Spirulina subsalsa PCC 9445: one gene and its partner. The protein of the gene in region 1 interacts with the protein of each later gene in a pairwise test. Links are inferred from orthologs where the notes say so. Each region holds a gene or a part of one and is shown on either strand. Other genes may lie near its edges.

Evidence for each region. The genes of interacting proteins can lie anywhere in the genome.
Region 2: the proteins of ligA (region 1) and leuS interact in binary tests that used the Escherichia coli proteins (3 or more experiments, as listed by UniProt). The link is inferred for Spirulina subsalsa PCC 9445 from one-to-one orthologs.

What each region holds. Positions count from the first base shown.
Region 1 is NZ_JH980292.1:4,108,761-4,115,055, reverse strand. Bases 1,959-4,847 are described here. They hold ligA (NAD-dependent DNA ligase LigA), read right to left. Parts: upstream 4,474-4,847; coding sequence 2,443-4,473; downstream 1,959-2,442. Other genes in these bases: SPI9445_RS0118715 (DUF1350 family protein), read right to left, coding at 4,487-4,847; lipA (lipoyl synthase), read right to left, coding at 1,959-2,161. In the rest of the region: SPI9445_RS0118745 (tRNA nucleotidyltransferase/poly(A) polymerase-related protein), read right to left, coding at 1-551; SPI9445_RS0118740 (pentapeptide repeat-containing protein), read right to left, coding at 731-1,225; more of lipA, read right to left, coding at 1,289-1,958; more of SPI9445_RS0118715, read right to left, coding at 4,848-5,266; SPI9445_RS0118705 (DUF262 domain-containing protein), read right to left, coding at 5,972-6,295. UniProt on the Escherichia coli protein: DNA ligase that catalyzes the formation of phosphodiester linkages between 5'-phosphoryl and 3'-hydroxyl groups in double-stranded DNA using NAD as a coenzyme and as the energy source for the reaction.
Region 2 is NZ_JH980292.1:1,668,585-1,674,659, reverse strand. Bases 1,135-4,332 are described here. They hold leuS (leucine--tRNA ligase), read right to left. Parts: upstream 3,936-4,332; coding sequence 1,335-3,935; downstream 1,135-1,334. Other genes in these bases: SPI9445_RS27445 (hypothetical protein), read right to left, coding at 1,135-1,304. Outside these bases: SPI9445_RS24815 (hypothetical protein), read right to left, coding at 106-384; more of SPI9445_RS27445, read right to left, coding at 663-1,134; SPI9445_RS0107805 (HAMP domain-containing methyl-accepting chemotaxis protein), read left to right, coding at 4,394-5,866; SPI9445_RS31075 (Hpt domain-containing protein), read left to right, coding at 6,017-6,075.

The DNA.
Region 1 (6,295 bases):
ACTTGTTCTAAATGGGGGGCGAGTTTCCGAATGAGGGAACGGGTATGAGGTTTGATGGTAAAGTTCAACTGAGCGGCTTGACGATAAGCGCGTAACAGACGCAGGGGGTCGTTTTTGAGGTTATGTTTACTAATGGCCTGAATGACCCCTTCTTCGATGTCCTGCTGTCCTTTGAGGGGATCAATTAACTCTTGTGTTCGGGGATTATAGGCGATCGCATTCATCCGAAAATCCCGACGATTGAGATCGGTTTCCAAACTCTCCCCATCCTGTTGGGCAAAGTCTACTGTCCCTTGAGCAAAAACCAACCGGGTAATATTGCGCTCGGGATCTAAGATCACAAATCCCGCCCGACACTGTTGGGCAATACCCCGCGCAATTTCCACCGCCTTCTGAGGCACAATAAAATCCAAATCTAAATAGGGGGACTGACGACCTAACAAGGCATCCCGCACCGCCCCCCCAACTACATAGACTGGATCGGGTAATAAATCCAGACTGAAGGGCAATTTTTCACCCGTTAATGCTGCTAATGCTGATTGAACATTCATTCCCAACAGTTCCCGAAAGACCTCTAAAGTCAGCTTAACCCAAGTTAGCCAGACGGTTTTTTTTCTCGATAAGTTTCTGGGATGGGGTTAATGTTAAAAAGCCCGCACCGTACCTGTTAGGGTGGGTGTCGGGAGGGGGTAAGGAAAGGGAGGATGGGGGATGTCCTGATCACAGATCCTTAACAGCCCAAAGATTCTCGGGTGGCTACTCCCGTGATAGGATTCACCCCAGAGGCTCTGGTGCAGAGTTTACGGACTTGGGCTTTATCTAAAACCGCATAAGTAAAATCGGCCCCTTCAATGTCGGCCTCCTCGAATTTAGAACGGAGCATCATGGCTTCACTCAGTACGGCGTTTTTCAGGTTTGCGCCTCGGAAATTGCTCAAATAAGCAATACCATTAGAAAAATCCACCCCAGTTAGGTCGGCTTGGCTGAGGTCGCAATTGTTGAATGTGACTCCCTTGAGGTTGGCCTCTTTAAAATTTGCCCCTTCTAAATCTACGTTGGCAAATTCGGCTTTTTCTAAGTTTTGTCCCCCAAACTCCTTGGCCTGAATTTCCACATCATCAAAGGCGCGAATCAAGGAAGAACTTGCCGCCTGGGCTGGGGGTGCGATCGCCCCAATCAGGAGGCTAATCACGAAAAAGGCAACAACAAATGTCACTCTGAGCATGGGATAGTTTAATTTTCTTCATAAAAGTTTACAACTCTTCGATTGTATCAAACCCTGACCCGCTTAAGCTCTGGGATATTGCTTCATCAAGCGTTGTACCTCTCCGGCATGATAGGAACTCCGGGTTAAGGGGGAGGATACGACCTGTAAAAACCCGATGCTTTCGCCATAGTCGCGCCAAGCGTCGAATTGTTCGGGGGTGACAAACTCCTGCACGCCTAAATGTTTCTGAGTGGGTTGTAAATACTGACCAATGGTGAGGATATCACAGTCTACGGCTCGTAAATCGGCCATGACTTGCCGCACTTCCTCGTCAGTTTCTCCTAATCCCACCATGATTCCGGATTTGGTGTAGATTTGGGGGGCGAGTTGGCGGACGAGTTGTAAGAGTTGGCGCGATCGCTCATAATCCCCTTGAGGACGTACCCGACGATACAAGCGCGGCACTGTTTCCGTATTATGATTTAACACCTCCGGAGCGGCCTCTAAGACAATTTTTAACGCCTCCCAGTTACCGCAAAAATCCGGGATTAACACCTCAATGGTAGTCTGAGGGGACATCTTCCGCACAGCCTCAATACAGCGTTTAAACTGAGTTGCCCCCCCATCGGGTAAATCATCCCGATTTACAGAGGTAATCACCACATGATTTAAGCGCAAGCGACTGACGGCCTCGGCTAAATTGAGGGGTTCCAGGGGATCTAAGGCTTGGGGTTTCTTCTCAAAATCAATATCACAATAGGGACAAGCGCGAGTGCAGGCCGGCCCCATAATCAAAAAAGTAGCGGTTCCGGCGTTGAAACATTCCCCGATATTGGGACAAGAAGCCTCTTCACAGACCGTATTGAGTCCCAAATCCCGCAGAATCTCTTTAACACTCCCCACTCGTTGCCATTGGGGGGCTTTTACTCTTAACCACTCTGGTTTTACGACCACGTTCTGTTCTTCACCTGAAAAGACTAACCCCCCCATGTTATCAAGAAAGGTTAGAGTGTGGTACTATGGGAAATGCTTGGGATGGGCTGAGGCTCTCTTAAGCGATTATTTCGGGATGTAGCGCAGCTTGGTAGCGCACTTCGTTCGGGACGAAGGGGCCGCTGGTTCAAATCCAGTCATCCCGATTGAACTTAAAACCTTATATAGTCTAGGGTCTAGCAGGGTTACTCAGTCCTCATGGTGACGTTGAATGGGTGGGGTGGGTGAATGCCTCTTGACAATTACCCCTTTTTAAGCATATCTCTTAAAGTCTCTTCATCCAGTTGAGCAATGCCTAACGCTTGGGCTTTGGTTAACTTAGATCCCGCATCACTCCCGACTAAAACATAATCAGTTTTTTTACTCACTGAACTACTCACTTTTCCCCCGGCTTGTTTAATTAACGTTTCCGCTTCTTTGCGGGTGAGGGTGGGTAAGGTTCCGGTAATGACCACTGTTTTCCCCGCGAAAGGTTGGGGCATTTCTTCAGAAAGGGCAACCGTTGGAGTCCGATCCGCTAAATGTAACCCCATGGCTTGTAACTCTTGAATGAGTTGCAAATTAGCCTCATTTCTGAACCACTGCCAAACCGATTGGGCAATTTCTAAACCAATACTGTAGACAGCCGCTAAGTCTTCCACAGTGGCTTGACTGAGTTGTTCAATGGTGGGGAAACTTTGACTGAGGGTTTCTGCGTTGACTTTCCCTACATAACGAATGCCTAACCCATAGAGAACGCGAGAATAGGGCTGTTGTTTGGATTGGGCGATCGCCTTCACTAACTTTTCCGCCGATTTTTCCCCCATCCGTTCCAGTTGGGCGATCGCCTTTGGTTCCAAACTGTACAAATCCACCAAAGACCGCACTAGACCTGTTTCGACCAACTGTTCCACAATTTTCTCCCCTAACCCATTAATATCCAACGCATCCCGAGAGGCCCAATGGATTAAACTCCCCCGCAAAATGGCCGGACAGCAACTATTCACACAGCGCCTCACCGCTTCCCCCGTCGGACGGACTAAGGGCGAACCACATTCCGGGCAGTGGGTGGGCATTTCGTAGGGTTTTGTCCCCTCTGGCCGTAAATCCGTTAACACCCGCACCACTTCGGGGATAATTTCCCCTGCTTTGCGGATGATCACCCTATCCCCTACCCGCAAATCTAATTCCTGAATCCGATCCTCATTGTGCAGAGTAGCCCGTTGGACGGTAGTTCCCGCTACTTGGACGGGCTGCATCACGGCCATCGGGGTAACAGCGCCTGTGCGTCCCACATTGACGATCACATTTAGAACTTGTGTACTGACTTCCTCGGCTGGATATTTGAGGGCGATCGCCCAACGGGGGAACTTTTGGGTAAATCCCAGTCGTTGCTGTAAGGCCAAGTCATTTAACTTGACCACGACCCCATCGGTCATATAGGGTAAGGTTTTCCGTCCCGTCTCCCACTGGTCAAAATAGCCCAATACCGCCCCCAAATCCCCACAGTGTTGACGATTAGGATTGACCCGAAACCCCATCTGATGGAGGAATTCCAAGCATTCCCACTGGGTCGGAGGTTGTTGTTCCGGGTGGGAGGGGATATGGAGAGTATAGGCGAAAAAATCCAGACGACGCTGGGCAACAATGCGGGAGTCTAGTTGTCTTAACGTCCCCGCGGCCGCATTGCGGGGATTGGCAAACTGGGATTCTCCTGTGATTTCCCGTTGTTGATTGATGCGTTGAAACTCATCGAGGGGGAGAAACACCTCCCCGCGCACTTCTATTTGTGCCGGGGGTGGGTCTACATTGAGACGGAGGGGAATGCTGCGAATGGTGCGAATATTGGGGGTAATGTCTTCCCCAGTCATGCCATCTCCTCGGGTGACACCGCGCAGAAGTTGACCGTTTTCGTAGGTGAGGGCGATCGCAGATCCATCAATTTTGAGTTCACAAACATAGTCAAAGTCCGGCATTTCGTTCACTTGACGCTGCCATCGTTCCTCCCACTTGCGCAACTCCTGTTCATTAAAAGCATTTTCTAAACTATAAAGGGGAATATTATGCCCAACTGAGACAAATTGCGTCGCTGGTTTATCCCCCACCCGTTGGGTCGGACTATCGGGAGTAATCAGTTCAGGAAATTGGCTTTCTAAGTCTTGTAACTCCCGATATAACTGGTCATAAACAGCATCGGGCATAATGGGATCATCCAACACATAATAGGCATAACCCGCCTTTTGCAATTGAATCCGCAGTTGAATAATTCGGTGTTCTTGTTCAGGAGTTGGCATAATCCATCCTCAATTAATGCAACTTAACGGGGTTTAACCAGCGCAAAACTTCATCTTTCAAACGGTTTAAATCGCGATACACTTCCTGCTTAAACCATTGACCCACGGCATCCAACGGCGTGAAAAACGACCCCGCATTCCATTTCACGTCAGGCCCCAGAGGAATCGGGGTTAAATGATTCCCCGGTAAGATTTGCATAGACACCATCTGAGGGAATTTCGGCTCTAAAATGGGTAAAAGATCATAACTTTGATCCAAGTCATCTTGACGGAATTTAATGATTAAATTGCGGCGAACTTGATAATCGGTGTGAATTAAATCTAAAGTATCTTCAGGAGAAGGAGTAAACTCAAGATTAAAGGTCGGAGTCAGTTGAAATTGTTGGGCGAAGGGAATAGCCCGTTCTACCGGATAATTATTATAAGCCATCAAAATATTGCCCACTCTATCCACACTATATAAACTGCCAATGAGCAGATGGAGTTTACACCCCATACTGTGACCTAGGCCATAAATCGGCAGGTAGCGCTGACCGAGGGCATTTTTCGCTTGCAGACGGGACAGAATAGTTTCAAAACGATTGAGAACATCCCGGGCAATAGCGTTATGATCTAGAGTGTTGAGGAACGGTGTAGCAATGACTGCATACCCCGCTTGAGAGAGTGCTTCTAACAGCCAACGATAGGTAATATGGGGTGCGGTGCCAATAAATGCCCCTCCTAGAAAGTGAACGATACCCTTGGGATTAGGGGGCGTTAACACCCATCCACCAGAAATTTCTTGCCAGTCCATTGTTTTGTGGGAAAAAGAATGGTATCCGTGGGTTGGGTGCAGCAACAGTGAAACCCAACAACTCACCACTTTAGCAAAAATTATGGAATTTTGACATAAAGTCTTTGATCTAAACATTCAACAATAGCCAACGCCAACTCGTGCATCACTTCTATTGCAGCATCTTCATGTTTCTGATATTCATCAATATCTTTAATCTCTAATTTTTGACCGTGAGCAATTTTGTTTCTTCTCCCAACTAACGATTTAAGTTCAGTTTCATAGGTATCAATTAAGCTACAACTAATTCCCGTTTGAACTATATTCTCCTTAAAGATATTAGGATGCAGATTAGAGCGCGTTTCTAGCTTTACAGGAAATTCTATATATTCTTCTAGCAGTTGATTGAAATTACGGGTCACAAATTGCCAAATTTTTTCTGGTGATAAATCCTTTTTAAAATCTTTTAATTGTTTTTGTAGTGAAAATTGCGCAAGTTCATCTCGACAATCTTTCCTTTTGATTCTCATTTTTTGGAGTTCATCTAAATACAAATCTCAAGCAAATTTACAGAACCCTTCATAATGAGCATAAAGCATTGCCCAGAGTGCGCGCAGCATGACTTGATATCTGTCTGAACCTTTGCGTGCTGAGACAACTTGCGTTTTCAAAATACCTAACTCTGCAATTCTCCAGTCCAGATCCTCTTCTAACTGTTTGACAAAATTACTCATGAATCAGCTCCAAAAGTGCTGTTTCAATTACTTTAATTCTCCCTTTGAGCATTTCTGGTTTATTAGCTCCCGATCCTGTATATTGCTTAAATTCATCACTTTGAACAGTATTAATTATTTTGTGTTTGATAGCATCCATAGAAATTCGACTAATTTGTTCTAAAAGTCTAAAAGTACCTATTGTAATCGCCTCATAGTATGCGGGAGATAAATTTTTTACAGGTTTCTTCTTTCTATAGGAAGCAAAAGCAATTTCTCCTAAAGTATTTCCTAATATATCAAAAACTTTTTTAAACTCCCTCTCTTCTTTTTCATA
Region 2 (6,075 bases), 2.4 Mb from region 1 along the record:
GATGAATGGTGAAATACTAAGAACTAAGTAACGAAACTTATTTAAACTCAACACTATTATTAATTAGGGTCTGCTGAATATCCCTCCTTCCGATTATCCCATCTCTCAATCTAAGGATTCCTCCTCAAGATCCTGTGATTTTTGATAGTCTGACTCAAACTGAAACCAAAGATTGCGCCCAAAAAAATATCCTCCCACCGGAAACACAATCAAGGCGGGAATCAAAAAACTGAAGAACGTCTCAAAACCGAAAAAAACGGTCATGATGAGAGTCCATAATGTTCCCGTGCTGAAGCCCCACTTTTGTACTCCTACCTTCCAGATAAAATTAGATTTACCCATCTTCCGCGTCTCACGCCATTTTTCGAGTTGTTGTTGTCTCATACTCCTAATCGATAGTGTACAAACTAGGGCTTGTTGAATAAGGGGAGAGGCAAGCTTAACAAGTTAAGCTTGTGTGCATTTTGTCAAGTCGTAGCTAGGGAAAAGGGAACAGGGGGGAGGGGGAGAGGGGGGGAGAGGGAGAGGGGGGGATGGGTTGATTACTGTTGCATGAGTGCCTTTTGCATGAGTGCCTATTCCCGATTCCCGACTCCCTAGGGCGCAAGCATTGCGCCCCTACACCCCCGACTCCCGACTCCCGACTCCCGACTCCCTATTCCCTAATTCCCCAAAGGATACGTTTCCGCGTCAATACAACTGTCTAGAAGACGCTGGGGGACAAAGGGGATTTCTCGACTTAAACCCACCACACAGGCCCCGTAGCGTTTCGGGAGGAGACTCCGACGACAACGGTCTAGGGTAGCTAGTTCTAACTCCCCAAGGGTTTGTAGGGTGGGGGTTTGGGCGAACAAATCGGGGGCGGGGGATTTCTCTATCCCCTGTTTGTTCAAACTCTGCTCATTGCCGGGGTTTTGTCTGCCTTGGGGGGTGGTTAACACCTCCTGACGAATGGATACCACACAATGGGCGAGATCAACGGGTCTTCTCACGCGGAAACAAGCGGATAAAGAGGTTTGAGGACTAATGCCTGTGGTTTCGGTGATGCGAAAAACACAGGTTGATAAATCTTCCGGGACAAGGGCATCCGCACAGGCGCTCATGGCTTGGGTGTTATCAATCCCGGAGGCTTTTAATTCTTGGGCGCATTGCTCAAAAACGCTGGGGTTGTCATCTTCTCGATAACGGGGACGACCGAAGAAATTGGCATAACTGGGCATTGGGGCGATCGCACTCCAGAGCAAAACCCCCACCACTGACCCAGCAAACCCACGACCCAGCGCACTTTTCCAACGACTAGACATCACACCATAACTCCTTACTTCTAATGTCCCCTACCCTACAACAAAATTAATCAACTTACCCGGCACCACAATCACCTTACGGATTTCCTTCCCGACTAAATAGCCTTGAATTTTCTCCGAAGACCGGGCTAATTCTTCTAATTCCGCCCTAGTCGCACTGGCCGGAACTTGAATCACATCCCGTTTTTTGCCCATCACTTGGATTACTAAATCAATCTCATCCACCACCAACGCATCGGGATCATACCGTAACCAAGCCTGTTGATGAACAGAACCTTTACCCCCCAAACGCTCCCATAATTCCTCCACAATATGGGGCGCAAAGGGCGCTAATAACAACACCAACGCCTCAATCCCTTCTCGATAAATTGGAGAGTCCTTACAATCGGCATCATTTAACGCATTACTCAGCTTCATCAACTCAGAAACAGCCGTATTAAATTGATAGTCTCCCTCCAAATCCTCGGAGACTTCCTTAATCGCCCTATGAATCGCTCGACGGACATCCTTTTCCCCCTTCGTGAGTTGTCCGGTTTTCTGTTTCTTCTTCGCAGAACTCGGCTGATTAACAAACTCATCCACCAAACGCCATACCCGATTTAAAAAGCGGAATTGTCCCTCAACATCAGCATCATCCCATTCTAAATCCTTCTCTGGGGGTGCTTTAAACAGAATAAACATCCGGGCTGTATCCGCCCCATATTTACTCAAAACTTCTGCCGGATCGATGCCATTATATTTAGATTTTGACATCTTTTCAAAGAAGACCGATAACTGAGTTTCTGTCCCCTTTTCATAATAAACCGTTTCCGCTTTTCCCGTCTCAGGATTAATCGTTTCTACCACCGTCACTTGACCCGGAACAACATATTTTCCTGTTTCAGGATTTTTATAAGTCATGGCCTGCACCATGCCTTGAGTTAATAAGCGCTTAAAGGGTTCATCAAAGCTTAATAACCCCCGATCTCGTAACACCTTGGTAAAAAAGCGTGAGTACAATAAATGGAGAATGGCGTGTTCAATTCCCCCCACATATTGATCCACAGGCATCCAATCATTCACCTTTTCTGGTGTGAATACATCCTGCTCATTTTTCGCGTCCGTATAGCGCAAGAAATACCAAGAGGAATCAATAAAAGTGTCCATGGTATCGGTTTCCCGTTTGGCATCTCCCCCACAGGTGGGACATTTCACATTTACCCAGTCGGCTAACTGACTTAAAGGAGAAGCCCCCCGTCCGGTAAATTCCACATTATCGGGTAGGGTGACAGGTAATTCCTCATCCGGCACCGGGACAATGCCACAGTCGGGGCAGTGAATCACCGGAATGGGACAGCCCCAATAGCGTTGGCGAGAAATCAGCCAATCCCGCAAGCGGTACTGAATGCGGGCTTTGCCATAGCCTTGTTGTTCGGCGTATTCAATGACTTTTGTTTTGCCCTCACCCGAAGGAGTGCCGTCAAAGGGGCCGGAGTTGACCATGATTCCGGGGTCAGTATAGGCGGTCGTTAAGGCTTCACTGGCATCTCCCCCTTCCGGTATAATCACCGTTGTAATGGGGAGGTCGTACTTGGTGGCAAAGGCGAAATCCCGCACATCATGGGCAGGTACCCCCATCACGGCTCCGGTGCCGTATTCGTATAAAACATAATCGGCGATTAAAATGGGGACTTCTTGCCCGTTGAAGGGATTAAGGGCTTTTCCTCCGGTGAAAATACCCCGCTTGGGTTTATCTTCTGCCGTGCGTTCTAGTTCGCTTTCTTGGGAGACTTCTTGAATAAACTGCTCTACAGCCTGTTTTTGCCCTTGGGTGGTGACTTTGGGGGTTAAAGGATGTTCGGGGGCTAATACGACGTAGGACACGCCATAAACGGTGTCTGGGCGAGTGGTGAAGACGGCGATTTTTTCCTCTAAGCCCACAATGGGGAATTCTAAATAGGCCCCAACGGATTTACCAATCCAGTTGGCCTGCATGAGTTTCACCCGCTCGGGCCAGCCGTCGAGTTGCTCTAAATCTTGTAATAACTGCTCGGCGTAGTCGGTGATTTTCAGGAACCACTGGCGCAACAGTTTCCGCTCCACTTTCGCCCCAGAACGCCAAGAACGTCCTTCACTATCGACTTGTTCGTTGGCGAGGACGGTTTGATCAATGGGGTCCCAATTCACGGCCGCTTCTTTCTGATAGGCTAATCCGGCTTCGTAGAATTGGAGAAAGAGCCACTGGGTCCAACGGTAATAATCGGGGGAACAGGTGGTGACTTCCCGTTCCCAGTCGAGGGAGAGGCCGAGACGTTGGAGTTGCCCTTTCATGTGGGCGATGTTCTGATAGGTCCACTGGGCGGGGGGGATACCTCGGTCAATGGCGGCGTTTTCGGCGGGTAGTCCAAAGGCATCCCAGCCCATGGGGTGGAGAACTCGGTGGCCTTGCATCCGCTTGAGACGGGCGATTACGTCGGTGATGGTATAGTTGCGGACGTGACCCATATGTAGGTTCCCGGAGGGGTAGGGAAACATGGATAGGGCATAAAATTTAGGCTGTTTGGGGTTTTCTTGGGTTCGGTCTAACCCCATTTCTAGCCATTTCTCTTGCCATTTGGACTCAATTGCAGATGGGTTATATCGGGACTCCACGCAGTTTTCTCCTATCGGATCAGCCATTTTGCATTTTCCATTCTAGGACAATCTGGCGTGGAGGTCTGGACTCTCCCACCGCTAACCGCTCGTTTAGCGGAGGATTCTCGGTTTTCAGGCTCTTTGCTAGATCGAACAAAGTTAACTGAACGACCCCCTCGGCTACTCCGGGAGTTTTTTCTAATAGGGTCAGCCTGATCGCGTTTTTTCCTCAATTCTCGATCACCTTTGCTGAGGGTGTATCTCTCGATTTGATGTATCCGCAAAAACCACAAGTGTGATCGAACAAAAACAGGAATTGCTGTTTAATTTATGCCCTTGATTTCTTAACTTTTATCACAAACCTTTTTTTTCTGTTAAAAAAGTTCAATCTGAACTTTTTGAAGAGTTATATTAGTGTAAGGGATATTGCGGTTTTACCCGGTTCAAAATATGAAAGAGGATGGGCTGGTTGGATCATGATACAGAATGAAAAAAAATCTAATAACTTAAAGCACAAGATTCAAACTATCAGTGTATTCCCTGCATTGTTACTGGGGATTGTGGGTTTTTCTTCCTTAATCGGTTTTTGGTCTATTAATCAGAAAGTGGGGACAATTTATGATGATCGGGTTGTTCCGCTTAAGCAACTCAAACTGGTTTCTGATGCCTATGCCGTGTCGATTGTAGATGCAGCGAATAAAGCCAATTCGGACAGAATGACGACGGGGGAAGCGTTGCGGTCGGTTCAAGCTGCGATGAGTATCATTGAGGCAGAATGGCAACGGTATCAAAAAACGGATTTGACCCCGGAAGAACGGAATTTGGTGGTGGAAATTGAGGGACTGTTTCGAGAGTCTGATCGGATGATTTATGAGTTGGAGGATGTGTTACGGAGTGGGAATCGCGATCGCCTGCTGGTTTTGGCTCGTAGTCTCTATGATGTGATTGACCCGATTACTCAAAGACTGAACCAGTTGATGGCGTTGCAGTTAGAGGTGGCAGAACAGGAACGAAATGCGGCGACCAGTTTGTATCACATGGTGTTGTTTGTTTTCATTCCTATTCTAGTCTTAACGATTGTGATTGTGTTATCCCCCTTAAAGAAAATTCTCAGTCAACTGTTAACGGCGGCACTAGAAGAAACCATTGAAAATTTGGCCACAGCCAGTTCAGAAATTGCCACGGTGACAGAACAACAGGAACGAGTGGCGGCACAACAGGCGGTTTCGGTGCAAGAAACCACGACAACGATGCACCAGTTGGAAGTGTCATCTCAACAGTCCTCTGAACAAGCGCAACGGGTGGCCGAACGCGCTCAAGATGTGTTGGAGTTATCCCAACGGGGGAATGAAGCGGTGAACGGCACAATGCGGGGGATGCGAGAGTTGCAAAATAAGGTAGAGGCGATCGCACAACAAGCCGATCACTTAAACCAACAGGCCCAACAAATCGGCATGATTTCCCAATTGGTGGGGGAAGTAGCCAATCAAACCAATATGCTAGCTCTCAATGCCTCCATTGAAGCCGTGCGGGCGGGAGAACATGGGAAAGGTTTCTCGGTGGTGGCGACAGAAATTCGCAAGTTAGCCGAACAAAGTCAAGAATCGGTACAGAAAATTAATCATCTAGTGCAATCTATTCAAAAGTCTATTCAAACCACCGTCAATGCGGCCGAGGTGGGAAATACTACGGTACAAAACAATGTGCAGCTAGCCGAAGTTACAGCCAGTTCTTTTGAGGGAGTCACCCTAGCCATTGAGCAGGTAGTGGCCAGTAGTCAGCAAATTGCTTTAAGTGTTCAGCAAGAAGCCAGTGCCATTCAACAGATCATGCAGACGATGAATGATTTAAGTCGAGTATCCCAAGAAACCGTCAGTGGAATTACTCAAACTAAAAAAGGCACTCAGCAACTGAATGAAACAGCTTTTACGTTAAGAGCTATGATCTAGATAGGAGCAATTTTTTCTGGGGTTCATGCTCACATTTCAGGGGGCATTTCTGAAAAAAATCTAAAGCTGTTTGTAGACGGCGGGATTTTTTTAGCACAAAGAGAGCATAAAGAACACGGCATTTTTAGGATTTACGGCTAGTCAAAACCCATGTTTATTGAAGACGAAGAACTACGCAATTTATTTAAAGCGGCAAGTGAAGAACACTT